3 regions of the Metabacillus schmidteae genome follow, and region 3 is predicted to be linked to each of the others. Evidence: riboswitches for the same ligand, from Rfam matches in the RefSeq annotation. Region 3 holds a riboswitch; each other region holds the start of a gene.

Region 1 (9,969 bases), on a different contig from region 3:
CCAGCCTTTGTTTGCCTTTATCGGTACTTTTCTGTTTTTTAAAGAAAAAGTGTCAATCGTGGCGATTATCAGCGGATTGATAGCAATAACCGGAAGTGTGATTATTAGCTGGGGAGATTTTAAAGTTAGCGGTATAGCATTACTAGGTGATTTATTAGCATTAGCCGCATGTGCGATGATTACAGCATATCTTTTATTTGGGCAAGGAATTCGAAAGCGGCATTCTTTAACATTGTACACATTTATTGTGTATGGGATAAGCTCCATTACCTTATTAGGGTATTGCCTTTTGTTGCAATATCCACTAGCACCATACCCGCAGGAGGACTGGATTTATTTTCTGTTATTAGCCATCATTCCGACGTTGCTTGGTCATTCGCTATTTAATTGGTCATTAAAGTGGGTAAGTACGAATACAATTTCAATTATGATTCTCTTTGAACCGGTTGGATCCATTATTCTCGCTTATTACCTATTGGGAGAAAAAATGATTCTTTCGCAAATGATCGGCGGTACGGTCATTTTGCTTGGCATCATTTTCTATGTATTTGAGAGAAAGCTATTAAACGTATTACAAAAAGAAATAAAGCCTACCAATTCTTAAGTTGGGGGCTTTATTTTGTATATGTCTGTTTTGCATCTTTAACATACACTTCCTGTAACTCTTCAATTGTCATTCCGGTTGCATTCGAAAACCCCTTATCGAAATCATTTTCTTTAGCTGTTTCAATAATAATCGTTTTAATCATCGATTCTCCAAATTGATCAACAAGATACTTAATGCCATAATAACTTTGTAAATAAACATCATAATCTTCTAAACGATACTTCTCCCAATCCTGGTGGCTATCAAGTTTTTTAAATTCTACTTCTCGAAAAGGATAATATCTATGGGCTACATTGTGCATCCCTATGTATTCCGCAATACCTTCATGAAACCATAAAGGAATTCTATATACATAAAGCCCTTGTTGTTTAATAAATGCCTGCAAGCGATAATGTGTATATTCATGTAAAAGTGTACTTTGAAAATAAAAGGATTCAGGCATTTCGGCAAGTAGGATGTTTGATAAGTCTGTAATCGCTATGCCTATTATGTTATTTGGATCATCAAAATATCCCATTGTTTCAATTAGTGAAGTTTTTTCATATAATTCTTCTGTAGAAGAATGAAGAATTAAATCGATTTGATTATCTTTTACCTCCCCGAACATCACGGTTGTAAGTTCATCCGCTTTATCAATGGATTCCTCAATGATCGGGAGTAACCCGACTTCTTGTGATTCATAGTAAACCTCTACATGACCATAGGTGGTCGTTAATTTATTTTTCTTCATCTCTTTATAGTCAGCTATGGTTACTGTTTTTTTCTGAAACGGAATTATATACAATTGGTATTTTTCTTCAATTGTCAGGTTTTCTCCAAGCTCTGTTGCAATCATATGATTGATGGATAAAAAGTAAATCGATAAAAAAGACGTGCAAATGGTTAGTAAAATAAATGAAAGAATCCCACTTTTCCTGCTAAGAAGTGTGATATTCCTCTTAGGATTAAGAAGAAGATAAAGACAAAAACAAAAAAACAAAAATGAAACCAGTGCCATGATGATACTGTAAACGGTGGATATTTTTATGTTAAAAAATAAATGAACACATACAGAAATAACAAAGAGCACGCAAAAAATAAGCAAATAATGTATGGCATTCTTTAAAAACAGGAATTGTGTTTTCAATGTGACCTCCTACATAGGTGATCTTTTTTTATACTTATGAACAATGTCCTGAAAAAATGCCGTGTTCAAATGCAAAAAAGAGAGACCACATAAGGTGACCTCCTCTTTTTGATTAAGATTATAAGTAGAAAATTGAACATAGATATGCAAAAACAAAACCTAAAGGAAAGCTGACAATTAAGGATAACCCATGAACAGGCCCCTCTTCATTGCTTATTCGAATCGCTTCTTTATATCCATAAGCAAAATGAAATAATGATAGTAATAAAGTTAGTAGAATAATAGCAAAAGATATAGTCATCATCTGTCCTCCGTTTTTTACAATCTAGTCTTTCTATTAATACATGCTAGAAAACAAATGAATATGATAACTTTTTAAAAAAGGTAGGGAGAACTGAAAAGCTAGATAGAAGATATTAGAAGAACTTGGCTAATCGCCAAGTCCTAATGGAGAAAGCCTTAGTTTTTCTTTTACTACTGTCCATAAATTTTTATACTTCCTGATAGTATAAATAAAACCTTGGCCGATGACCAAGGTTGAATAAACTATTTTCTTTTCACTAATCGAGGAGCTGTTAATAACAATAAACTAACAACAATAGCTGAGACAATTATTGTTGGAATCATATAGGATGCATTATATCCAATTGAGTAGATTAATACAGGCGTACCTTCCGGAGCGAAAGAAGCAAAAAAGAAAACTCCTGCAATGATGTGTGCAACTGCTCTAAGTATGCCTCCTAAAATTGTGCCTAATGTAATAAATAATATGGCTGCTTTTCTATTATTATTTGTTAATGCATTTTGTACCGCTTTAAAAAATACCCCACTTGCTCCTACTAATGTAAAAGCTAAATAATAATCAAGAAACCCTTGAACAGGGTGAACAATATAAGGATTAAAAATAGCTTGTAATAAACCTAAAATGAGTCCGGTAAGTAATCCGCCTTTTAATCCCCAGCGATATGCCATAATAAATACTGGAATCATTCCAAGTGAAATGGATCCACCTTGCGGCAATTTGCCGATTACCCCAGATAATAAATCCAATAAAAATGCCAATGCACCTAGCATGGCGACTTCAATTAAAAAAACTAAACGCTGATTTCCTTGCAATCTAATTCCCTCGCTTTTTTTATTAAACCAAAGGGAACCTTTCATATCTGCGTATAAACTAAAAAAGCAATGAATGGAATGATCATAGTAGTCCCAAACATTACTTTTTATAAATGATCATCCACATCCCTACACTAGTATTAACTAACAGGTTCAAAGGGTTAGAATGATCAAAGTCATTCAATCTCAGCTAAAAGGCTCCCCCTGTGGTTTAAGGTATTATATTTTAGTCATAACTATACACCATCATTCATTAATCAACAACTAAAAGAAAGAAGAATTTGAGAGAACCTGCATTATTTTTCGTAATGAATTAATAGGCTGGTACATATAATTCACCAGAATTGTCCATGGGGTGAATGTATGAGTCTAAAAAAAATACTTAGTTTTAAACAACCTTCTATTAGAAAGCAATTGAATGTTTCAAGGAAAGAAAAACAATATGGAGGTATTATTCAACAATTACAACTAGAAGACTTCTGGCATAACTTAGAGATTCATGAAAGATCATTTATACGTAATTGTGTGAAGTGGTCATTTAGTGGACGATTTAATGGAGAAGATATAGATCACCCGGATAGTCATGCTCAAACAAAGAGAGATGATTGTCGTTTTCTAATGGGAAATGCTGCTTGGGCATTTGATTCCAAAGAATATGTATTAACTGAAAAAATACTTAATGAGGTAATTCATCGCTCAAAAAGTACTTATACTCTTCATCGAGCATATCAGAAATTAATATATATATGAGGTTTCAGAAAATAAGTCTTTAATACAAAAGTGGAAAAATTATTGTGAAGAACATATTAAGTTAGCTCCGGCATTATTTTATGAATCGGATAACAAAGAAGAACTGCCTCCAGAAATCAGATCTTTTTCTGTATTGAAAAAAATTTTACTTGATGAAAATGCCTTGGAGGAATATAAAGAGCTATCCTTTATAGAACAGCAGTATAATTACGGATACTTTTCTAATGAAGAAAAGGTTTTAAGAGATATGTGAGGGACTGGAGATTATTCTTTAGTCCTTTTTTGTTGTAAAAGCTATATTTATTAACGCTCTTCACAAAAAACAAAAAATAATTCAAAAAAGTGCTTGCGAACATAAAAATATCATGATATATTATTAAACGTCGCTGCTGCGGTAGTGATGAGCAAAAATACAAACAGTAAGAAACAACGATGAAAAATAAATATTGACAAGCTGTTTGTGAAATGTTATATTGATAAAGTCGCTTCTGATGAGAACGACAAACCAAATGATCTTTGAAAACTAAACAAAACCAAGCGTGCCAACGTTAATTTCGATTAACAAAAAACGTACTATATAGTACAAAATTTTATTATGAGCTACATCAAACACTTTATCGGAGAGTTTGATCCTGGCTCAGGACGAACGCTGGCGGCGTGCCTAATACATGCAAGTCGAGCGAATCTGAGGGAGCTTGCTCCCAACGATTAGCGGCGGACGGGTGAGTAACACGTGGGTAACCTGCCTGTAAGATTGGGATAACTCCGGGAAACCGGAGCTAATACCGGATAACATTTCGAACCGCATGGTTCGAAATTGAAAGACGGCGTCTAGCTGTCACTTACAGATGGACCCGCGGCGCATTAGCTAGTTGGTGAGGTAACGGCTCACCAAGGCAACGATGCGTAGCCGACCTGAGAGGGTGATCGGCCACACTGGGACTGAGACACGGCCCAGACTCCTACGGGAGGCAGCAGTAGGGAATCTTCCGCAATGGACGAAAGTCTGACGGAGCAACGCCGCGTGAACGATGAAGGCCTTCGGGTCGTAAAGTTCTGTTGTTAGGGAAGAACAAGTACCAGAGTAACTGCTGGTACCTTGACGGTACCTAACCAGAAAGCCACGGCTAACTACGTGCCAGCAGCCGCGGTAATACGTAGGTGGCAAGCGTTGTCCGGAATTATTGGGCGTAAAGCGCGCGCAGGCGGTTTCTTAAGTCTGATGTGAAAGCCCACGGCTCAACCGTGGAGGGTCATTGGAAACTGGGAAACTTGAGTGCAGAAGAGGAGAGTGGAATTCCACGTGTAGCGGTGAAATGCGTAGAGATGTGGAGGAACACCAGTGGCGAAGGCGACTCTCTGGTCTGTAACTGACGCTGAGGCGCGAAAGCGTGGGGAGCGAACAGGATTAGATACCCTGGTAGTCCACGCCGTAAACGATGAGTGCTAAGTGTTAGAGGGTTTCCGCCCTTTAGTGCTGCAGCAAACGCATTAAGCACTCCGCCTGGGGAGTACGGTCGCAAGACTGAAACTCAAAGGAATTGACGGGGGCCCGCACAAGCGGTGGAGCATGTGGTTTAATTCGAAGCAACGCGAAGAACCTTACCAGGTCTTGACATCCTTCGCTACTTCTAGAGATAGAAGGTTCCCCTTCGGGGGACGAAGTGACAGGTGGTGCATGGTTGTCGTCAGCTCGTGTCGTGAGATGTTGGGTTAAGTCCCGCAACGAGCGCAACCCTTGATCTTAGTTGCCAGCATTCAGTTGGGCACTCTAAGGTGACTGCCGGTGACAAACCGGAGGAAGGTGGGGATGACGTCAAATCATCATGCCCCTTATGACCTGGGCTACACACGTGCTACAATGGATGGTACAAAGGGCTGCAAGACTGCGAAGTCAAGCCAATCCCATAAAACCATTCTCAGTTCGGATTGCAGGCTGCAACTCGCCTGCATGAAGCCGGAATCGCTAGTAATCGCGGATCAGCATGCCGCGGTGAATACGTTCCCGGGCCTTGTACACACCGCCCGTCACACCACGAGAGTTTGTAACACCCGAAGTCGGTGGGGTAACCGTAAGGAGCCAGCCGCCTAAGGTGGGACAGATGATTGGGGTGAAGTCGTAACAAGGTAGCCGTATCGGAAGGTGCGGCTGGATCACCTCCTTTCTAAGGATATGAGGTACGCTTGGTATTTTGTTTAGTTTTGAGAGATCATTAGATCTTTCAATATATGTTCCTTGAAAACTAGATAACGAAAACAATTCAAGTAATTCACTGAGTTTAAACGCTTAGTTTAGTGATTCTCTTATTAATGAAGTAAATGACATCTTCGATGTCGAAGGTTAAGTTAGTAAGGGCGCACGGTGGATGCCTTGGCACTAGGAGCCGATGAAGGACGGTACTAACACCGATATGCTTCGGGGAGCTGTAAGTAAGCTTTGATCCGGAGATTTCCGAATGGGGAAACCCACTGCTCGTAATGGAGTAGTATTTTTACCTGAATACATAGGGTAATAAAGGCAGACCCGGGGAACTGAAACATCTAAGTACCCGGAGGAAGAGAAAGCAAACGCGATTTCCTGAGTAGCGGCGAGCGAAACGGAATTAGCCCAAACCAAGAGGCTTGCCTCTTGGGGTTGTAGGACACTCTATACGGAGTTACAAAGGAACGGAGTAAATGAAGAGGTCTGGAAAGGCCCGTCAAAGAAGGTAACAACCCTGTAGTTGAAACTTCGTTCCCTCCAGAGTGGATCCTGAGTACGGCGGGACACGTGAAATCCCGTCGGAAGCAGGGAGGACCATCTCCCAAGGCTAAATACTCCCTAGTGACCGATAGTGAACCAGTACCGTGAGGGAAAGGTGAAAAGCACCCCGGAAGGGGAGTGAAAGAGATCCTGAAACCGTGTGCCTACAAGTAGTCAAAGCCCGTTAATGGGTAATGGCGTGCCTTTTGTAGAATGAACCGGCGAGTTACGATCCCGTGCAAGGTTAAGTTGATAAGACGGAGCCGCAGCGAAAGCGAGTCTGAATAGGGCGAAAGAGTACGTGGTCGTAGACCCGAAACCAGGTGATCTACCCATGTCCAGGGTGAAGTTCAGGTAACACTGAATGGAGGCCCGAACCCACGCACGTTGAAAAGTGCGGGGATGAGGTGTGGGTAGCGGAGAAATTCCAATCGAACTTGGAGATAGCTGGTTCTCTCCGAAATAGCTTTAGGGCTAGCCTTGAAATGAGAGTCTTGGAGGTAGAGCACTGATTGGACTAGGGGCCCCCATCGGGTTACCGAATTCAGTCAAACTCCGAATGCCAAAGACTTATGTTCAGGAGTCAGACTGCGAGTGATAAGATCCGTAGTCAAGAGGGAAACAGCCCAGACCACCAGCTAAGGTCCCAAAGTATACGTTAAGTGGAAAAGGATGTGGAGTTGCTTAGACAACCAGGATGTTGGCTTAGAAGCAGCCACCATTTAAAGAGTGCGTAATAGCTCACTGGTCGAGTGACTCTGCGCCGAAAATGTACCGGGGCTAAACGTATCACCGAAGCTGTGGATTGTTCTTACGAACAATGGTAGGAGAGCGTTCTAAGGGCTGTGAAGCGAGACCGGAAGGACTCGTGGAGCGCTTAGAAGTGAGAATGCCGGTATGAGTAGCGAAAGAGGGGTGAGAATCCCCTCCACCGAATGCCTAAGGTTTCCTGAGGAAGGCTCGTCCGCTCAGGGTTAGTCGGGACCTAAGCCGAGGCCGAAAGGCGTAGGCGATGGCCAACAGGTTGAAATTCCTGTACCACCTCCTCACCATTTGAGCAATGGGGGGACGCAGAAGGATAGGGTAAGCGCGCTGTTGGATTAGCGCGTCCAAGCAGTTAGGCTGACAACGAGGCAAATCCCGTTGTCACATAAGCTGAGCTGTGATGGCGAGGGAACTATAGTACCGAAGTTCCTGATTCCACACTGCCAAGAAAAGCCTCTAGCGAGGTGAGAGGTGCCCGTACCGCAAACCGACACAGGTAGGCGAGGAGAGAATCCTAAGGTGAGCGAGAGAACTCTCGTTAAGGAACTCGGCAAAATGACCCCGTAACTTCGGGAGAAGGGGTGCTTTTTAGGGTGAATAGCCCGGAAAAGCCGCAGTGAATAGGCCCAGGCGACTGTTTAGCAAAAACACAGGTCTCTGCGAAGCCGCAAGGCGAAGTATAGGGGCTGACGCCTGCCCGGTGCTGGAAGGTTAAGGGGAGAGGTTAGCGCAAGCGAAGCTTTGAACCGAAGCCCCAGTAAACGGCGGCCGTAACTATAACGGTCCTAAGGTAGCGAAATTCCTTGTCGGGTAAGTTCCGACCCGCACGAAAGGCGTAACGATCTGGGCACTGTCTCAACGAGAGACTCGGTGAAATTATAGTACCTGTGAAGATGCAGGTTACCCGCGACAGGACGGAAAGACCCCGTGGAGCTTTACTGTAGCCTGATATTGAATTTTGGTACAGCTTGTACAGGATAGGTAGGAGCCTGAGAAGCCGGAGCGCTAGCTTCGGTGGAGGCGTCGGTGGGATACTACCCTGGCTGTATTGAAATTCTAACCCACAGCCCTGATCGGGCTGGGAGACAGTGTCAGGTGGGCAGTTTGACTGGGGCGGTCGCCTCCTAAAATGTAACGGAGGCGCCCAAAGGTTCCCTCAGAATGGTTGGAAATCATTCGTAGAGTGTAAAGGCACAAGGGAGCTTGACTGCGAGACCTACAAGTCGAGCAGGGACGAAAGTCGGGCTTAGTGATCCGGTGGTTCCGCATGGAAGGGCCATCGCTCAACGGATAAAAGCTACCCCGGGGATAACAGGCTTATCTCCCCCAAGAGTCCACATCGACGGGGAGGTTTGGCACCTCGATGTCGGCTCATCGCATCCTGGGGCTGTAGTCGGTCCCAAGGGTTGGGCTGTTCGCCCATTAAAGCGGTACGCGAGCTGGGTTCAGAACGTCGTGAGACAGTTCGGTCCCTATCCGTCGTGGGCGTAGGAAATTTGAGAGGAGCTGTCCTTAGTACGAGAGGACCGGGATGGACGCACCGCTGGTGTACCAGTTGTCTTGCCAAAGGCATAGCTGGGTAGCTATGTGCGGAAGGGATAAGTGCTGAAAGCATCTAAGCATGAAGCCCCCCTCAAGATGAGATTTCCCATCACATTAGTGAGTAAGATCCCTGAAAGATGATCAGGTTGATAGGTCAGAGGTGGAAGCGCGGTGACGTGTGGAGCTGACTGATACTAATCGATCGAGGACTTAACCTATTAGAAAAGCGGAAGAAGCTTAGCTTTTATCCATAGGGCATTGGAGCGATCGAGCAGAAGTCGTTCTTTGACTTCGTACGAGAGAGTGAAATGACCGTAGGATTTGGCTTCTGTAGCTGGACAAAGTAAGAGCATAAACTCAGTTAGTGAATTGAATTGTGAATCGTTATCTAGTTTTGAAGGAATATAAAAGTTTTTTAAAAAAAAGACTTGAAAAATTCTTTTAAAATAGTATAATCATTCTTGTCGCACTTATCTGGTGATGAAGGCGAAGAGGTCACACCCGTTCCCATGCCGAACACGGAAGTTAAGCTCTTCAGCGCCGATGGTAGTTGGGGGTTTCCCCCTGTGAGAGTAGGACGTTGCCAGGTTGCAATAGAATGTTATACAATACGGAGGATTAGCTCAGCTGGGAGAGCACCTGCCTTACAAGCAGGGGGTCGGCGGTTCGATCCCGTCATCCTCCACCATATGCCGGTGTAGCTCAACTGGTAGAGCACGATCGAATATGCTTCGAAGCTTTGCTTCAGCACACAAATCGAGCTGCTACTTGAATAATCTCTCTGAGATTTGGGTGACTGGTAAGTACGATAAATTAAATCTTAAACTTATATTATTTAAGCCGGTGTAGCTCAATTGGTAGAGCAACTGACTTGTAATCAGTAGGTTGGGGGTTCAAGTCCTCTCGCCGGCACCACTCATTAATTTATAATAATGAGCCATTAGCTCAGTTGGTAGAGCACGTTCGAATATGCTACAAAGCATTACTTCAGCACACGAATCGAGCTGCTTCTTGAATTATCTCAATGAGATTTGGGTGTCAACTAAGAGTGTTTAGTGAAATAGGAGCCATTAGCTCAGTTGGTAGAGCATCTGACTTTTAATCAGAGGGTCGAAGGTTCGAGTCCTTCATGGCTCACCATTTACACACCGTGCGGGTGTGGCGGAATTGGCAGACGCGCTAGACTTAGGATCTAGTGTCCTTGTGACGTGGGGGTTCAAGTCCCTTCACCCGCACCATTAATAATAAGCGGAAGTAGTTCAGTGGTAGAACACCACCTTGCCAAGGTGGGGGTCGCGGGTTCGAATCCCGTCTTCCGCT
Region 2 (9,969 bases), 810 kb from region 3:
CAGGGATATTCGGTGTAATCACTTTTGCCAAAGGTACTAAAGCTGTCAACAGAGCACTAACCGCTTCCTTTTCCAAAAGTGACTGTCCACCTTTTGCGATCATAACCGGATCGACCACAACATTCTTCCAACCATAATACTGAATGCGCTCTGAAACTAACTGAATCATATCTGCATTAAAAAGCATTCCTGTTTTTAAAGCGCCCGGCTCCAAATCAATAGCAACAGAATCAATCTGGGCTTTTAACGCATCTAAGCTGAGCGGATATACACCTTGAACTCCTAATGTATTTTGGGCTGTCACAGCCGTAATCGCTGACATACCAAATACACCAAGCTCCTGAAAGGTTTTTAGATCTGCCTGAATTCCTGCTCCTCCTCCAGAATCAGATCCGGCAATTGTAAGCGCTCGAGACACTGTCATGTTTCTACCTCTCCCTACTATCCAACATAGCGGTGGTAAATCTTCTTCGCTTCAGCTATATCCTTTGTACCATGAATTAAGGCGCGGCCATCTTTAAACAAGACGATTCTATGCTCACCAAATGTAAATGACATTAAGAATGGATTTTCTAAAAATGCATCTGCAAGAGGCTTCACACGTTGACCAACTTGTTCAAATGAAAATTGCTTTGTTTCACTTGGTCTAATTTGCACAGTATCTCTTCCACAAAGAACCGCAGCCTTTGTTTCCATTTCAGCTGTAAGGTAAGGATATACCGGATTTGTTCCGCATGTCGGGCACGCATTATTTTTTAAACGATCCATGTTGATTGACGAATATTGGTTTTTCCATAAATCAAAGGATACAAGCTTTCCACGTCTATTTTCTTCATCTCCCACAAGAAGCTTTAACGCTTCTGTTGTTTGGTGGGAAGCAACCATGCTGACAATTGGAGAAATAACTCCGACAGTATCACATGTCATCCCATCAAATGGAATATGTTTTAATAAACAGTGCAAACAAGGTGTTTCATGTGGAATAATCGTAAAAGATAAACCATAACTTCCAACAACACCACCATAAATCCATGGAATTTCATGTTTTAATGCAACGTCATTAATCAATAATCTTGTTTCAAAATTATCAGTGGCATCTATGATTAAATCCACATGCTCAGCAAATTCTTCAATATTGGCAGATGTTACATCCTCAACAAATGAATGTACTTCCACTTCTGAATTTATTTTTTTAAGATGAAGCTTTGCCGCAACAGCTTTAGGAATGCGTTTCTGTGCATCATCCTCTATATAAAGCTGTTGACGCTGCAAATTGCTCCATTCTACATAATCACGATCAACAATTGTTAGTTTGCCAATCCCGGCCCGAGCTATCATCTCCGCGTTTGCAGTACCTAATGCACCTGCACCAACAACTAAAATATGTTTCTTTCGTATTTGCTCCTGACCTTTTTCTCCGATCGGAGAGAATAATATTTGTCTAGAATAGCGTTCCATTAAGTCGTAATCATTCCTTCTGTTGGACTACTTGCGATAGCATAGTCTTTTTTAGCTATTCTACCAGCTTCATACCCTAATCTGCCAGCTTCAATAGCCAGCTTCATTGCAACAGCCATTTTCACAGGATCTTTTGCAGCAGAAACAGCTGTATTTAAAAGGACTCCATCTGCACCGAGTTCCATTGCCAATGCAGCATCTGCAGGAGAGCCAATTCCGGCATCAATGATAACAGGAACCTTTGATTGCTCAATAATAAATGATAGATTAAGAGGATTTAATAATCCCTGACCAGAACCTATTGGTGAAGCACCAGGCATAATAGCATGAACACCTAATTCTTCTAATCTTCTTGCCAGCACAACATCATCTGACGTATAAGGTAAAACAATAAATCCTTCCTCAAGCAGCATTTCACTAGCCTTTAATGTCTCAACAGGATCGGGAAGTAATGAACGGTCACAACCGATCACTTCTACTTTAATCATGTCACATAGTCCTGATGCTTTTGCAAGCTTCGCAATTCTCACAGCTTCCTCAGCTGTTTTTGCTCCTGCCGTATTTGGTAATAGTGTATATTTTGATACATCTAACTGCTCCAGAAAATTAGGCTGTGATTCTTCAAAAATATTCATTCGACGAACGGCAAATGTTAAAATCTCTGCTTCTGACTGAGCGACTGCCTCCTTTTGGATATCGAATGATGGATATTTTCCTGTCCCTAATAATAATCTTGATTGAAATACTTTATCTGCAATTTTTAACATAACAATCATCCTCCTCCTACAAAATGAACTAATTCAATTTCATCACCATGCTGAATGGTTGTTGAATCATATTGATCTTTTAAGATAATTTCGCGATTATGTTCCACGATGACTAAACGATTTTCTAACTCGTAAAAAGCTAATAACTGCTGAACTGTCTTAACATCTTCCTTTAAATTAACGAATTCTCCATTTAGTTTTATACTCATCATATCACCTCACAGATTGTGTTAAATTTCTTGTTATGGAGAAAGCCCTGACATAATTTTCATCTATCTTTCTCTTTAAAATAAAGTCTCTAATCATTGTCCCTGTTTGAGGGGCAAGCAGAATCCCATTTCGGTAATGTCCTGTTGCGAACAGGATGTTATCATCTTCAGGATGCAGGCCAATATATGGTTTTCCATCTTCTGACTGTGGTCTTAATCCAGCCCAGGTACTTACTAGCTGTGCTGAAGATATACTTGGCATTAACGGGGTGATCTTCTCAATTAAAGCTTGAATCCCACCTAAAGAAGGTGTTGTACTCCAATCATCCTCCACCATTGTTGCACCAATAACAAACCTTCCATCACCTTTAGGAACAATATAGCAATGATCATAAAAAATCGTCTTTTCCAAATGCAGTGTATTACTTTTCACTGCCAAGCATTCACCTTTTACTGGTTTCATACCATTTGGTAATCCCAACTGTTTAAAGAAATAGCCGCTCCAAACACCATTCGCTACGACCACTTTATTACAAGTAAAATCTCCTTGTGGTGTGCAAAGAACATAATCATTTACTGATGTTTTTTGGATGGAATGAACAGGAGCATTCTCGATAAATGTTGCACCTAGTAAACTAGCTGATTTTGTAAATGCCTTACAAACATGGATTGGTGAAACATGCCCATCCTCTGGAATATGTAGTGCTCCTTCAATTTCATTTGATACATAAGGTTCATTTATTAAAACTGTTTCTTTTGTGTGCCATTCAAGTGACTCATGGTGATGAACGGCTTGTTTTAATGACATTACTTCTTCTAACGTTTTAGCAACTTTATACATGCCTTTATCAACTAGTTGAATATGAATCTGTGATAAATCTAAAAGTTCGTCTTGTAAATGATGGTATTGTCGTTGACTTTCCTTTGCAAATTGGAAAAACGCATCATTCTGTTCGAGTTCAGAATTAGCCCCAAGCATTCCCGCTGCCGCACTTGTCGCGCCAGATCCTCCTTTATCACGTTCCAATACAAGGACAGAGACACCTTCTTTTGCTAATTGGTAGGCAATCGATTGACCAATGATTCCGCCACCAACAATTCCTACATCATAGTGTTTGCTCATTGTATCTCTCCTCTATTACTCTTTTCTTTTAATTTTATTAACGCCTGCTTTGGGTCTTTGTTCTGCATGATATAAGACATAACCGCTACTCCATAAACATTTGTTCCTTTTAGCTGATCAATTGTCACTGGAGTAATTCCCCCTATTGCTATAACCGGGACCTTGACGTTTTCACAGATTATCTTTAACTGCTCAACACCTCTTGGTAAAAGGTCAACCTTACACGTTGTCTCGAAAATATGTCCATATAATAGATAATCTGCGCCCTCTTTTTCACATTGAATCGCTTCTTCTAATGAATGAATAGATCGTCCGATTCTAAATGCGGGCCTGTATTTTTTTACTTCCTGAATCGAAAAACTATGGCTTGGTAAATGGAGATTAGGTATGTTTTGTAATATAGCAACATCCATTCGATCATTTATGACGAGCTTTTCCTTTTGTACACCTTTTGCCACTAATTCAGATACAAGCAACATTATGTCTGAAGCTGATTTTGTTTTTTCACGTATATGGATATAGTCTACTTCATTGTGAATAATAGACAATCGCTTTATCAGTTCAGCGATGGTTTGCTTTCCGTCTGTTATGACATGAAATTCCATTACAATCACCTTGTTCTTTATAGCAAATAAAAAAACCACTTTTCGATAGAAAAGTGGTTTTACATACATATATGTATTATGCTGTAATCCACTTCCCTACGCTGGTATGAACCAGATCAGGTTATAAGGGTCTTAAAGAATCACTTTAATCTCAGCCCATTGTATAGGGCTCCCCTAGCGGTTATTTGCCAATATTCATTTGTTATTTAGTATTATCATACCAAATGTGTGAAAACTTTCAAGAAATTATTTTATTTCTAATAGATGTTTTCGCATACTTAGATATTTATTATTAAGTTAGAAGTAAGATCAGATCGTTTCATTGCGCTGCAGACACTCGCTTTCCGCGGGGAGGAAGCTGAGCCCTCCTCGGCTTCGCCTGTGGGGTCTCAGCCTTTCCTCACTTCCCGCAGGAGTCGAGTGTCTTCCGCTCCATTCCACTATCGACTTTAAAATAGTATTCAAAAGAATAAATCTTCACGAAAATGTATCCCCATAAACAATCGTTTATTTTTAAATATCTATTTTCCAATAACCTAATAACCTACATATTCTAGAACAACTCTAACTCCTGTTTTAGCTCGTTCACATATTCTCTTGATCCTGTCACGATGAGGCGGTCGCCTAGTTTGAGGTCTGTGTCACCGTGTGGAACGATTGAGTCTTTTCCTCTAAAGATTCTTACGAAGATGATATCACCTGTAAACGGGAAATTGCGTAGTAAGATATCATCGTATTTTGGGTTATTTAAATTAATTTGATGAAGAGTTGTTTCTTGGTTTGTTAGGATTCTCATGACACTTGGTGCTTCGATTAGTGCTCGCAGCACTGTATTTGTTGAAAGAAGTGTTGAGAATATGTCAATTCCTTCATCTTTTAACTTACTTGCTAAGTCAGGTGAACCAACACTAGCAATAACTCGATCAACTTGTTCTTCTTTTGCAAACGTGGCAATCGCAGCATTTTTTTGTTCATCACCAGTCGCTACAACGACCATATCCACATCAAACGCATTATGCTCTTTTAATGCATCAACGTTAAATTCGTTAATTTCTTTTATTTCAAATAATGATTCAGCGATTTTTTGATCAATTTTATCTTGTTGAATATGGTAAACCGTTGTTTCATAAAGATCAGGATTCAATTCTCTTGTAACAGGCAGTGTCATTTGATTTGCACCAATAAACGCCACTTTAATTTTTGTTGGCCCACCTTCCGTTTTAGGGAAGAGCTTTTTAAAGAATATTGGTGTCACAATACTCGTAATGACAGCAACTAAGATCAAGGCTCCAGACATTTGGGATGTGATAATCTCCATTCTCTCCCCAATTGTTGCTGCTGCAATAACTAAAGATAATGTTGATGTCAGCAAAAACCCTGAAGCTAAAGTAGTTTTCATATCATACCATTTCTTCAAATAGAGAACAGGTACAATCTTCGAAATTAACAGGGCGATAAAAAGTAAAGGAATGAGAATAAAGATTTTTGGATCTTTGAATAATTCCCAAATATCTAAATCAACTCCAACCATTACGAAGAAAATTGGGATAAGAAAACCATAACCAAAGGAATCAAGCTTTTGTACCATTTCTTTATTTGGCGATAGAAGGGAAACTAATACCCCCGCTAAAAAGGCACCAAGAATATTTTCTGCACCAATCGTCTCAGATATCGCCACTAATAAAATGATTAATGTGAATACAGCACGTGTCCCAATTTGAATTGTCCCCTTGGACATTGTTTCAATAAAGGAGCGATTCATGAATGTTTTTCCTAAGAAATAGAGAGCTACACCGGCACCGAATAGAATTAATAATAGCCATGTATTGCTTTCTCCTCCACCATATATAGAGGCAAAAACAGCAAGCAAAATCATCGTTACTAAATCAGCGATAACAGCGACCAACAAAATAATCTGACCGATGTTGGATTTCATAATCCCAGCATCTTTTAAGGTTGGCACAACAACACCTAATGAAATCGTTGAGATTATCAATGTCATGAGGAAAGCATTGTCCATTAAACCAATCCATACGAATATGTACGAAAGAAGTAGTGATAAGGCAAATATCCCCGTAAAAATAATCATTGAAACTAAGAACGTGTTAGGGGCATTTTTTCCTGAAGGAAGCTTTTCTTTCTTTTTCCCTCCTGCAAATGCTGTAAAGTCGATTTCAAGTCCACTTAGGAACATGAGGAAAATGAATCCAAGCATTGATAATGTTTCTAACCACATATCCTGATGAACAATATCAAAACCGCTTTTTCCAATGAATAAACCGACAATAATCTCAGCTACCACGACAGGCATAAAATTCATCTTTAAACGGTGGAGTAAAATTGGGGTTAAAAATGCTGCGAGTATGACAATAACTAATGAAGTTACAGACGCTCCATGCATCCTATCCCTCCTTCTTTTTTGTTTTTTGTACTTCAGTGAAATATAGTAATGGTTGAATGCAGCAAGAGGATGTTTAGTTTGCTCCATTCAACCTGAACATTTTTTCTCCATAATACAAACTGTTTAAAATAATCTAGTTCCTATAATATACAAATTTAATTTTTTATTGTAATAATATGCTTGCTCGTTATTTAATCAAATATTGCATAAACAATGTAGCCATTCCAAAATAAATTAAAATACTAATAATATCATTAATCGTTGTAATAAACGGTCCTGATGCAACAGCAGGATCTACTTTTAATTTGTGCATAATTAAAGGAATAAATGCTCCGGAAATAGTTGCGACAGTCAGTGTTGCCAGAATAGACAAACCTACTAAAATCCCAAGGAAAAGAGTTCCCTTCCATATAAAGACAGTAAGAGCTACAACAATACCACATATTGCTCCTGTAATGAGTCCAGTACCAGCTTCTTTTAAGAGCATCTTCATTAGGCTTTGATCTTCTGAGTCACCTAACGATATTTTTCTTACCGCAACCGCTAATGCTTGTGTCCCCGTATTACCGGCCATTCCGGCAATTAATGGAATAAATACAGCTAAAATGGCTACTTTTTCTAAGGTTTCTTCAAAGCGTCCTATTAAACTCGCTGTGAACATACCTAAGAATAAAAGGATAATGAGCCATGGCAGCCTCTTTTTCGCTGCTGAAAACGGACTTCGATCGGTTGAATCAACATCGGAAACGGCAGCTAATTTAGAATAGTCATCACTTGCCTCTTCATCAATTACATCAACAATATCATCAACTGTAATGATACCTAATAAATGACCCTGAAAATCTACAACTGGAAGAGCTAAAAAGTTATAGTCCTTCATTTTTCTAGCAACTTCTTCTTGATCCTCAGCAACACTTACTGAATAGACCCGTTCGCTCATAATCTCTGAAATCATTGTATCAGGTTCACTTATAATAAGATCTCTTAACGAAATAACTCCGGCCAGCTTTTCATCCTCATCAATGACAAACACATAATAAATCGTTTCAGCATTTGGTGCTTCCTGCTTTAATATTTGCATGGCAGAGTGAACGGTTTGATGTGCATGAATGGAGATATACTCCGTCGTCATGATACTCCCTGCTGTATATTCTTCATAGTGAAGCAGTTCACGAATTTCTTCAGCTGCCTCATTATCCATAATGGTTAAATAGCTTGCCACCTGGTCTTTATCTAGTTCATTCAAAACATCAACAGCATCATCCGCATACATATGTGCAAGCATTTGTGCAGCAAATGTGGGATCCATTTCAGACAAATACGCTTCATATTGCCCATCTTCATCTTCAATGTTCTCAAACACTGCAGCCATTTCTTCCGGTGAAAGATATTGATATACTGTATTTCGTTGATCAAAATCAAGTTTAATAAACAAACTTGCTTGATCATATGGATGCTGCTCTAAAAAAACTGATCGAAACTCATCCATATTTTTATCTGTTAAACTTGTTAGAAGTGCTTCATATTCAAGCTCTACTTGTTCTTTCACTTCTGACATAAGTTATTCCTCCTCTCTTTAGGTTAAATTATATATATGAAAAAATGTTCCATGCATTCGACAAAAACTTAAGTATTTCTACATATTGTGCTTCTGCTCATAATAACTATAATATTCTATATGTATTTAATGAATCAATAAGTTGACAACTATTTACACAATTGAAACATTTCAGAAATGCTCAACATCCTTTACTTGATCAAATTATCAGATCCACAAAGTACAAAAATAACTTTATTTTCCTTTTATAAAAGGATTCTTTGCAAATCGTTCACAATCCTTTAAGATTGTAAATGATACAATGAAGATAGACCGTTTTTCAAGTTAAAAGATTTTAGAAAGGGATCGAATATGACAAATGATAAATCCCCTCAACAGCAAATAGATTATACGTTAATTTTTATATTATTTTTATTAGCGATTGTCAGTACAGTTGCTATTGATAGTGCGGAAACAACATTACCTGCCACACTGCAAAGTATTAATTTTTCGATAAAACAAATTCAGTGGTACATCATTGGAGCTGTTGCTATTGCTGTGACAATGCTCATCGATTATGATCGCTTTAGACAGCTTTCATGGTATTTATATGGTTTCGGTTTATTACTGTTACTAGGTTTGGAAGTATTACCGGAAGGAATTGTTCAAACCATTAAAGGGGCAACAGCCTGGTATAAATTAGGACCGCTTGGGAATTTCCAGCCTTCAGAATTAATGAAAATTATTATTATTATCGTCTTAAGTAAAGTCGTTGCTGACCATCGAGAGAGTTATCCACAAAATACAACAAAGGATGATTTTCTTCTTATAGGAAAAATAGCGGCAGTTGCCGGTCCCCCTATTCTATTGTTAATTAGACAACCGGATATGGGAATGACAATGGTATTCTGTGTGATTATTGCTTCATTACTTCTGATTTCAGGCATTAAATGGCGTATTATTTTACCAGCAGTTATTACGTTTGTAGTGGGTGTAGCTACATTCCTTATCCTATTTTTTAAATATCCTGATATCCTTTTAAAATATATTCTTGGTGGTCAATCCTATCAATTGGATCGATTTTATGGTTGGTTAAATCCTTATGAATATTCCGGAGAACAGGGTTTCCAGCTTGTTAAATCACTACTCGCAATTGGGTCAGGAGAATTAGGTGGAAAAGGATATAATAATTTAGAAGTGTATTTACCAGAGGCTCATACTGATTTTATTTTTGCTATTATAGCTGAGCAATTTGGTTTCATTGGTGGTAGTATCGTTGTATCGCTATTCTTTTTACTTATCTACCGAATGATCCATATCTCTTTAGAAAGTAATGATCCATATGGCAGCTATCTATGTACAGGTGTTATCGGAATGATTACTTTCCAAGTATTCCAAAACATCGGCATGACAATCGGTCTTCTTCCTATCACCGGATTACCATTACCATTTGTTAGCTATGGCGGTAGTTCACTCGCAACCTATATGGTAGCAATCGGTATTGTTTTAAATGTTCGCTCAAGAACAAGAAAATATATGTTTGATTAAGAAAAGTGGTACCCGGACTGCAAGCAACGGTTAGCAATTATACTTAATCTAATCTAAGGGTACTCTATCACTAGAGTGCCCTTTTTATTATATTAAAAGAACTGACAAGAGGTGTTTACATATGAAAATTGATGTAATAGGTGATATACATGGATGTTATGCTGAATTCGAGGAGTTAACGAAAAAGTTGGGCTATGAATGGGAATCAGGCATACCTTTGCATCCAGATGGAAGAAAGCTGTCTTTTGTTGGAGATTTAACAGATCGCGGGCCCAATTCTATTCAGGTCATTCATGTGGTTTATCAGCTTCTAAAGGAAAA
Region 3 (9,969 bases):
CATAAGCTTAGCTCACAATTAAGTGCACCACAAGAACAATTGAATGTGGCAGCTGATCGACTTTTGCAAACAACAAAGAAACTAGAAGGGAAAATTGATGAGCTAACAACAAAGCTTATTCAATATGAGGCAAAGGAGCTTATATTAAAAGCAGAGACTTTAAGAGAACATCAGTTCATCAAAGCGGTCTATCAGAACAGACCAATTCATGACTTGCAAAATCTAGCAAAGGAGCTAGTAACAAGCCAATCCAACCTTGTAGTAATGATGATTAGTGAGTTCCAAGATAAACTTCAAATTGTTTGTGCCCGAACAGATGAACTGGAATTTAATTTGAATATCTTATTAAAAAAAGTATTACCTTCGATTCATGGCAAAGGAGGAGGTAGACCTTCATTCGTTCAGGGAGGCGGAGCGATGGTGGTATCTCCTGAAAAACTTATGAATTTACTTGTTGATACATTTCTTTCAACAAAAGAATAATGCAAAAAATTCCTATTGCATTCATCTATCATTTCTAGTATTATAACAATACAAGCTGCGCTGTACGCATCCTTTATAAAGTTTTAACCTTTAAGCTGAAATAGGGAGTTTTACATTGAAGTCGGAATATCATGCCTCCAATAGGTAGAGGACGATACGAAATCTTCTGCGAACACCCACTTGTAGGAGTGGTGGTTTAAAACTCTATAATTTTACGATGCGGCAATCGCGGCAAACTTTTCACAAAAAACAATCCGGTCTCCAAATTGGGAACCGGATTTTTTGTGTCAAAATACCAAAAATGCTCTGACGTTAAAAGCTGTGCTACAAGCATTTTTTAAATTTCCTGTAACTCTTTTTGAATAAAATTCTCAGTTGTAAGGGCTGCAACACCCAGTGCAGCGGAGTGAGTAGTGTGTTTCGAAAAATTAATTTGTAAATCCAGCTGTTGGAAAAAGAGTGATCGAGAGTACACGATATCTAAAATTGGTTGTTTAATCCATTCCTCTGCCATAGCTAATCGATTTCCAATAATGATTTGCTCAGGATTGAAGGTGTTGATTATATTATTGATTCCATATCCGATATAAGATCCAATTTCTTTGAAAAGTGAGATTGCTTTTTCATCTTTTTTTTGTGCTAAAGAGATTAATTCTTCTAAAGTAGTATCAGAGTCTGCTCTCTTTAAAAGTGCATGTTCAGATGCGTACGTTTCCCAGCACCCTCTACTGCCGCATCTACAAGGTGTGCCATTTATTTCAATGACCATATGACCCATCTCACCCGAAAAGCCATTAAGACCCTGATAAAGTTCATCATTAAGAATTAAACCGACACCAATTCCGATCCCGGCACTTACGTATATAATATTGTGATAGTCATATCCAACACCGAATTGTTTTTCACCATAAGCTCCTGCATTTGCTTCATTCACTATAACAACTGGTACTTGGAACTCTTCTTCTACTAATGATTTCATTTCACAATGTTTCCATCCTAAGTTTGGTGCAAGGAGTATGCTTCCTTGTTTATCCACAATACCCGGTATGCCAATTCCAATCCCAACAATTCCATATGGTGATTTTGGAAGATTATTAATTAAAGAAGAAATCATTTTTTTAATCTGGTCATTTACTCGATGAAAATCAGTGTTGTTCACTTTTACATGATCTTCAAGTACAATGTTTCCCTTTAGGTCTGTTGCGACACCAAGAATATAATTTACACCTAGATCAATACCAATTGAATATCCACACGTTGCATGATAGTGAAGAAGAACAGGTCTGCGTCCACCACTTGATTCTCCTGGACCGGATTCATACACTAACTCTTTTTCTAACAGCTCATTTACCAGGGAGGAGACGGTCGCCTTATTTAAACCGGATTGCTGAGCAATATCTGCTCTTGAAATGGGTTCTTGGTGTGTGATGGTTTGAAAGACAAGGGCTGTATTATTTTTCTTTACAACTTGCTGATTCCACGTAATCGACTTCAAATGCTTCACCTATTTTCAATAATAATTTGATTTCTATTATAGTACAAACTTAGTTTAATGGATAGACAAACTTGTTCTGTAATGGTAAAATTCAGGTAGACTTTGAGGTGGTAACTACTGAGTATTTATAAAACTTGAATTGTAAGGGTTTACTTATGAGGAGTATACCATTTAAAAAAAGATATATTTGAATGGGGGAGAAAAGATGAAATATGTAATTGGGATCGATTTAGGAACAAGCGCAGTTAAAGTGATATTAATGGATCAACAAGGAACAATTGCCCAAGAAGTATCAAAATCTTATCCATTGATTCATGAAAAGTCAGGATACAGTGAACAGGATCCTGAAACTTGGGTTGAAAAAACGAAGGAAGGTCTTACAGAGCTTGTTCAAAAATTCCAAGGAAACATAAAGGATATTGAAGGAATAAGTTTTTCAGGGCAAATGCATGGACTTGTTCTATTAGATAAGGATAAACAAGTATTAAGAAATGCAATTCTTTGGAATGATGTAAGAACAACTAACCAGTGTAAACAAATTTATGATGTAGTTGGTACAGAGCGCTTACTAGACATTACAAAAAATCCGGCGTTAGAAGGCTTTACACTACCAAAAATATTATGGGTTAAAGAGCATGAACCTCAAATATTTGAAAAAGCAGTTGTATTTATGCTTCCAAAGGATTATCTTCGATATCGAATGACAGGAAACATACATAGCGAATATTCAGATGCCGCAGGAACGTTATTGTTAAATGTTGGAGAAAAAACATGGAGTAAAGAGATCTGTGATTTATTCGAATTAAATATCAATTTCTGTCCTCCATTAGTTGAATCTCATGAATTCGTTGGTCAGGTTACAGAAGAATTAGCTCATGAAACTGGCTTATCAATTGACACAAAAGTGTTCGCCGGTGGAGCCGATAATGCATGTGGTGCAATTGGTTCCGGTATCTTATCCGAAGGTAATACCCTTTGTAGTGTAGGTACTTCAGGTGTTGTTCTTTCCTATGAAGAACGTAATGATCGTGATTTTTCAGGGAAGGTACATTATTTCAATCACGGAAAAGAAGATGCCTTCTATACGATGGGAGTAACGCTTGCAGCTGGTTATAGTTTAAGTTGGTTTAAGGATGTATTCGCTGAAAATGAACCATTTGAGGTTTTGTTAGATGGAATTGAAGCTATACCACCTGGATCCAATGGTCTGCTGTTTACACCATACCTAGTAGGTGAAAGAACACCACATGCAGATCCTGCAATTCGTGCAAGCTTTATTGGCATGGAAGGTTCTCATACGAAAAAGGATTTTGCTCGAGCTGTTATTGAAGGCATCACATTTTCTCTTAACGAGTCAATTGAGATCTTTCGTGAAAGCGGAAAAGAAATTGCTCGTGTCATTTCAATAGGTGGCGGAGCTAAAAATGATACTTGGTTACAAATTCAAGCTGATGTTTTTAACGCAAAAATCATTAAGTTAAAAAGTGAGCAAGGACCAGGTATTGGGGCAGCCATTCTAGCTGCATATGGCGCAGGCTGGGCTGATTCATTAAAAGGTATTGCGGATACCTTTATTCAGCCTGAAAAAACATTTGATCCGATTCCGGAAAATGTTGAAAAATATAAGCAGTTATTTAATCTTTATAAGGACGTTTACAACCAAACAAAATCATTAAATGAGGGTTTAAGAGACTTTAGAAAATAACATATTAGGATCAGATCCTTTTTTCAAAAGGGGTCTGATCCATTAGTTTAACTTTCATTAATTTGTAAAGTATCTGATGAAAAAATATTGACGACAAGCTGTCCTCCAATTACTTTTGAACGAATAAGCAAAGGTTGGTTATGTACATTTTTAAATGTGAAATCAGGTCCATACCAACTTACGGTTGCGTCTCGTTTTGGAGGTACATAAGGAACTTTTCGACTATGTGAGTAACGCTCTAAAATTTTGACACCTGCTTTATCAACGGCATTGAAAAGAGTCGATGATACTTGACAAATCCCTCCGCCAATTCCTTCAGACAATTCTCCTCTTACGATAACTGGAGCAGGTAAATAACCTTTCTCTATTGTTCTTTTTCCAACAACAGAATTAAATGAGAAAATTTCTCCAGGAAAGATTACATGATTATTTATTGCCTCTGAAGCTAATTTAATATTTTGGGTCCTTTCTGTATTACGGCTATTAAAAAAAGTGACATATTGACCTACCATTTTGTCCTTAATCGAGGAAAGAAGTTCACTATCTACTTTTGGATAAAGTGTTTCTGTCGGTATTTCAATTGTTGCAGGACCTTGTGAAAAGTAACGGGAATAAAATATCTCCTTCCACAAATCACGATCTAATTTTAATCCCGTTTCTTCACTAATTAATCTACCGTGTTGATCTAATGAAGCGTTGACTGGTCCTTTATATACTTTTGATTCTAAAACATTCGTTAATTCATTAAATTTGGTTTCATCAATAAAATCATACTGAAATGGTGAAAGAGCAACTTCAGAGCGATGTAGTGATTTTAATTCCTTCCCTTCATATGTGATCGATAGATTATCTGACGTTTCAACAGGCTGTGTGATCAGCATGAAAAGTGCTAGAAACACGAACAAATGAAAAGCACCTCCTATTTCTTCAACGATTTATGGATTCGGTAATTTTTTTAAAAAAGGATCCACCATAACCTTCCATGATGAAAACGGAGATGTTCTCACTAAGGTAAAGGTATGTTTCACTTTTACTGGTCCAATAGTTTTTAGATAAAGTTTCGTTTCAACAGGTATCTTCTTCGTAAGGATAATCGAATCATCTTGAATTGGTTCTTTTATTGACCATTGCATACCTTCGATCTGATCAAAAAATGAAAATGACCGATTTAAATTATTGTTGCTGGATACAATCACTTTTTTACTCAAATATTTATCACTGTTTTTAACAGTTAAGAGAAAAACCTCCAAGGATTGTTTTGCCGATAGGGTTGATACATATTCATCAAACTTTCCTGCTGCTTTTAAGATCATAATGTGATGTGATAAATCCTTTTTACCTGAACGATGTGTTCTGCTCTCCGAAAAATGGATACAAAAATGGCCGGGAAATCCATTTTGGATGGCTCCTGCTCCATGTGGCATTCCATGCATTGATGCAGGGATAAGTCGGTCTTTGACCTGAATTAGAACAGCGCGTCTACGCCAGCTCCAATCGCCGTTATAGATGGCTTTCATCATTAGTGTATCTTTTTTGGTTAAAGGTTGTACATCAGCGTGACCGCTTCCGGCTCTTCTTTGAACATCAAATTTCTTTCCAGTTTCAACGTCAATAACAGTGAAATTAGATTTACGTGGAATCACGTTTTGTACCTCTTCCCATGAGGGGAGTTCTGGTTCAAAACTAATCGGATGAACAGAGGGATTATTCACTGTTGTTCCATATGTATGTTTATAGGTTAGAGATAAGAGAAATAAACAAATGATTATGGTTTTCTTCAATTTCTTCAACTCCATTGCTCTTCGTTCGGTACGATTATTTTGCGTAAAATTCCGTAAATCATAGCATAGAGGATAAGGAAATATAAGGTATTAATTGAATGGGGAATTTTTAAATTAATAGGACATAATAATCTGAAAACACAAAAACCTTCTACTTTCTGGTACAATTGCATATACATAGATTTTAGTTTTTCATTTATCAAGATATTTTTCCAGATTAGGAGAATGCTTTTATGTTATATAAATTGAATCGTCAGCTTGAAAAGTGGATGCCTGTCATTACACCAATTAGTGTGTTAACAGGTGTGTTGCTTGCAGATAAGCTGTTACCCTTAACATTTCTCATTCCATGGTTATTTGCATTTATGACATTAACAGGTAGTCTAGGGTCAAGTTTTTCATCTCTTAAAGGTGTTATAAAAAAACCACTGCCTTTATTTGTGATCATTTTGCTGCTTCATCTGGTCATGCCTTTATTTGCATGGACAGTTGGACATACCTTTTATCCAAACGATCACTTAACGATTACCGGATTTGTCTTGGCATCTGTCATACCAACAGGTATTACAAGCTTTATGTGGGTAACGATTTATAAAGGGAATATTGCACTTGCGTTATCCATCATCTTATTTGACACGATGCTGTCACCATTTTTAGTGCCATTTACGTTATCTTTTTTTGTGGGTCAGAATGTACAAATTAATGTAATGGATATTATGTCCGGATTATTATTTATGGTTGTTATTCCTTCACTTATAGGTATGATGACAAATCATCTGACGAACGATAAAAGTATAAAGGTAGGAAAAACGTTAGCACCGTTTTCAAAGCTTGCTCTTGCCTCAGTCATTATGATTAACGGAGCAGTTATCTCCCCATACATCAAAGAATTTGATGTAAAACTATTGATGATCGGGTTAACTGTCTTTTTTCTTGCCTGCATAGGTTACTGTATTGCATGGGGATTAGGGATGGTGCTAAAAAGAGACAGAGAAACTCAAGTTGTGATGTTATTTACAGGTGGTATGCGTAATATTAGTGCAGGTGCTGTTATTGCTGTTCAATATTTTCCACCTGCTGTTGCAGTGCCAGTTGTATTAGGAATGTTATTTCAACAAATATTAGCATCATTATTTGGTTTTTTATTCAACATATTCGATCATAAACACTCAGTAAAAGATCAAATTTCAGCAACACAATAACAATAAAACATTGCCAAAGAAAAAAGTTTATGGTAAAAATAGAAATAATGAGAATTCAATTAATTTAATATTCAATTATCACCACTAGGGGAGCTGTTAAAGCTGAGAGAGGCGTTTGCCTTGACCCTTATTACCTGATCTAGATAATACTAGCGGAGGGAAGAGGTGTTTGAGTACATATTTGGTCAGTTTGTAGCATTAGTTGCTATAATTTTAATGCCATTATTTATGCCATTCAAACCACTTCTCTTGTAGAAGTGGTTTTTTTATTTGGAAAAAGGAGGAGAGTACGCTTGGCAAAAACGATCACTCAATTAGTTGAAAGTGTTCTTGATAGGAAAGAAGAGTTGGTTTCTTTAGTTCAAAAGCTAATTGAATTTAGAACACCTGCACCACCGGCTAGAAACACAGAGGAAGCACAGTTGTTTATTGCGGATTTTTTAAAGGATAAGGGGTTTTCTATTGATGTGTGGGATGTATATCCAAATGATCCAAACGTTGTTGGTGTTAAGAAGGGAACTAACGGAACCTCTTATAAAAGCTTGATTATTAACGGACATATTGATGTAGCTGAGGTGCATGAAGATGAACAATGGGCAACAGATCCTTTTACCCCTTTTGTAAAAGATGGAGTAATTATTGGCCGTGGAGCTGCAGACATGAAAGGTGGCTTGGCTGGTGCATTGTTTGCTATTCAGTTATTGCAAGAGGAAGGAATTGAGCTACCAGGTGATCTTATATTTCAATCAGTGATTGGAGAAGAAGTAGGAGAAGCAGGGACTTTAGAATGCTGCAATAGAGGATATAAAGCTGATTTTGCTGTTGTAGTAGATACAAGTGATTTACATATTCAAGGTCAAGGTGGTGTCATTACTGGCTGGATTACAGTGAAAAGCGCACAAACTTATCATGATGCAACAAGGCGACAAATGATCCATGCTGGAGGGAACCTTTTTGCAGCAAGTGCAATCGAAAAAATGACCAAAATTATTCAAGGACTGCAGGAACTTGAACGTCATTGGGCTGTAACAAAAAGCTACCCGGGATTTTTACCTGGAACAAATACGATAAACCCGGCAGTTATTGAAGGTGGCCGACATGCTGCATTTATCGCGGATGAGTGCCGATTATGGATTACGGTTCACTACTATCCGAACGAATCATATGAAGAGATTGTTAAGGAGATTGAAGAGCACATTATTCATGTAGCAAAGTCTGATCCTTGGCTCCGTGAACATCCGCCTATCTTTGAATGGGGTGGTAAATCAATGATTGTTGATAGAGGAGAAATTTTTCCTTCATTAGAAGTAGATCCTGCCCATCCTGCTGTACAGATATTAGCTGCTACCCATAAATCAATACTACAAAAGCCGCCAATTTTAGATGTATCTCCCTCTGTAACAGATGGAGGATGGTTGGCTGATGCTGGAATTCCAACAGTTATCTATGGACCAGGAAAACTGCAACATGCTCATTCTGTAAATGAACAATTGTCAATCGATGAATTAGTTGAGTTCACCAAATCGATCTTAATGTTTATCTATGAATGGAGTCATACAGGAAATGAAGTAAAGGGGGAGATACTAAATGAAATTTAGTCAAAGACTTTATGAAAAAGTTAAGCCTATTTGGGAACAAAATCACGCACATCCGTTTGTACAGGGGATGGGAGATGGAACACTTGCAAAAGAAAAGTTTCGATTTTATATGGTTCAAGATTATCTGTACTTAATTGAATATGCAAAGGTATTTGCTTTAGGTGCTGTAAAAGCAACGGATCTGAATACAATGGGGCGATTTGCAGCATTGCTTAATTCGACATTAAATGAAGAGATGGAGCTTCACCGGCAATATGCCAAAAGATTTGACATTACCACTCAAGAATTAGAGGATGCGAAGCCTTCTCCGACAACACTTGCCTATACACACTATATGTTACATGTTAGTCAAAATGGAACGCTGGCTGAGTTAGTTGCCGCTCTCTTACCCTGCATGTGGAGCTACTGGGAGATAGGTAAAGAGTTATCAAAAAAGGAAGGAGCGTGTCAGCATGAATTTTACGGTGAATGGATTACAATGTATGCTTCAAATGAATTCGGTCAGCTTGCTTCTTGGTGTATTGATTTAATGAATGACCTTGCTAAAGGGAAATCAGAAGCAGAGTTAAGTCAATTAGAAGAGATCTTTCTTAATACAACTCGATTTGAATATATGTTCTGGGATATGGCTTACCATGAAATGATGTGGCCGGTACATGACTAATACAATTTTAAAATTCAATAATATTAGCTTTCAATATGAAAAGAATGTCAGTCAAAAACCGATTCTAAAAAAACTCAATTTGAATGTATATGAGGGAGAATTTATCAGTTTTCTTGGGCCAAGCGGATCTGGAAAAAGCACATTATTTAAATTAATTACAGGACTGGAACAACCTAGTGAAGGTGAAATATTTTTGCGAGATCAGCTTGTCATCAATAGGTTAGGTCATGTGGGTTATATGCCTCAACAAGACTTACTATTGCCTTGGCGCACAATTGTTGAAAACGCATCTCTACCACTTGAAATCAAAGGGATGAAAAAAAGTGAAGCATATAAAAAAGTCATCATGCTTTTAGAAGAGTTTGGCCTTAAAGGAGTGGAAAACTGTTTTCCAAGTGATTTATCAGGTGGCATGAGGCAACGTGTTTCTTTTTTAAGAACAATTTTAAGTGGATCCAACATTCTTTTACTTGACGAGCCGTTTAGTGCATTGGATGCGATAACAAAATTATCATTACAAGAATGGTTATTAGCTCAGTGGCAAAAGAGAAAGGAAACCATTCTATTTATTACTCATGATGTGAATGAGGCATTATTTTTATCAGATCGCATTTATGTGTTTACTGAAGCACCTACAACAGAGCTGAAAGAAATGAAGGTTCCATTGCAACGACCTAGAAATGTAAAAGACTTAAATCACCCTGATATTCTCCAACTAAAAGATGAACTATTAGATGTGTTGCGATCGAGGCAGAATCTATGAAATTAGTACATAAATATGGACCTTCATGCAGTTTTATTTTATTTCTCCTACTTGTTTGGGAAGTAGGTGCAAGAATACTTGATATGGGCTTTATCCTTCCCACTCCAACAAATGTGATCGTTAAGATATGGCTGTTGAGGGAACCGCTATTTTTAGAACACTTACCAGCTACATTTCTTATTATCGTCATCGGGCTGAGCTTATCAATTTTCTTTGGAGTAGGCCTCGCGATATGGATGAGTATTAGTAAAACGGTTGAAAAAACATTTTATCCCTTG

What was found. A riboswitch is a leader RNA that binds a small molecule or an ion and turns the genes downstream of it on or off. The one in region 3 is predicted to bind thiamine pyrophosphate.
Region 1: it holds a riboswitch for thiamine pyrophosphate, as region 3 does, so the genes downstream of both, thiT (energy-coupled thiamine transporter ThiT) here and HWV59_RS09735 (acetylornithine deacetylase) in region 3, are expected to answer to the same signal.
Region 2: it holds a riboswitch for thiamine pyrophosphate, as region 3 does, so the genes downstream of both, HWV59_RS06025 (thiamine phosphate synthase) here and HWV59_RS09735 (acetylornithine deacetylase) in region 3, are expected to answer to the same signal.

Annotation. Positions count from the first base shown of each region.
Region 1 is NZ_CAESCH010000002.1:899,218-909,186, forward strand. It holds gene HWV59_RS25155 (DMT family transporter) at 1-604, shown strand, start outside; gene HWV59_RS25160 (hypothetical protein) at 615-1,733, opposite strand; gene HWV59_RS25165 (hypothetical protein) at 1,852-2,034, opposite strand; gene thiT (energy-coupled thiamine transporter ThiT) at 2,280-2,849, opposite strand; TPP riboswitch at 2,959-3,064, opposite strand; gene HWV59_RS25175 (hypothetical protein) at 3,213-3,599, shown strand; rRNA gene HWV59_RS25180 (16S ribosomal RNA) at 4,214-5,764, shown strand; rRNA gene HWV59_RS25185 (23S ribosomal RNA) at 5,939-8,867, shown strand; rRNA gene rrf (5S ribosomal RNA) at 9,123-9,238, shown strand; tRNA gene HWV59_RS25195 (tRNA-Val) at 9,262-9,337, shown strand; tRNA gene HWV59_RS25200 (tRNA-Thr) at 9,489-9,564, shown strand; tRNA gene HWV59_RS25205 (tRNA-Lys) at 9,714-9,789, shown strand; tRNA gene HWV59_RS25210 (tRNA-Leu) at 9,802-9,887, shown strand; tRNA gene HWV59_RS25215 (tRNA-Gly) at 9,898-9,969, shown strand, end outside.
Region 2 is NZ_CAESCH010000001.1:1,235,972-1,245,940, reverse strand. It holds gene thiD (bifunctional hydroxymethylpyrimidine kinase/phosphomethylpyrimidine kinase) at 1-424, opposite strand, end outside; gene HWV59_RS06045 (thiazole biosynthesis adenylyltransferase ThiF) at 442-1,458, opposite strand; gene HWV59_RS06040 (thiazole synthase) at 1,458-2,225, opposite strand; gene thiS (sulfur carrier protein ThiS) at 2,231-2,434, opposite strand; gene thiO (glycine oxidase ThiO) at 2,439-3,557, opposite strand; gene HWV59_RS06025 (thiamine phosphate synthase) at 3,554-4,162, opposite strand; TPP riboswitch at 4,239-4,348, opposite strand; gene HWV59_RS06020 (monovalent cation:proton antiporter family protein) at 4,716-6,563, opposite strand; gene mgtE (magnesium transporter) at 6,751-8,121, opposite strand; gene HWV59_RS06010 (FtsW/RodA/SpoVE family cell cycle protein) at 8,473-9,648, shown strand; gene prpE (bis(5'-nucleosyl)-tetraphosphatase PrpE) at 9,770-9,969, shown strand, end outside.
Region 3 is NZ_CAESCH010000001.1:2,043,190-2,053,158, forward strand. It holds gene HWV59_RS09700 (alanyl-tRNA editing protein) at 1-483, shown strand, start outside; gene HWV59_RS09710 (ROK family transcriptional regulator) at 821-1,978, opposite strand; gene xylB (xylulokinase) at 2,184-3,683, shown strand; gene HWV59_RS09720 (VanW family protein) at 3,731-4,582, opposite strand; gene HWV59_RS09725 (hypothetical protein) at 4,619-5,464, opposite strand; gene HWV59_RS09730 (bile acid:sodium symporter family protein) at 5,698-6,666, shown strand; TPP riboswitch at 6,743-6,844, shown strand; gene HWV59_RS09735 (acetylornithine deacetylase) at 6,960-8,264, shown strand; gene tenA (thiaminase II) at 8,254-8,928, shown strand; gene HWV59_RS09745 (ABC transporter ATP-binding protein) at 8,921-9,691, shown strand; gene HWV59_RS09750 (ABC transporter permease) at 9,688-9,969, shown strand, end outside.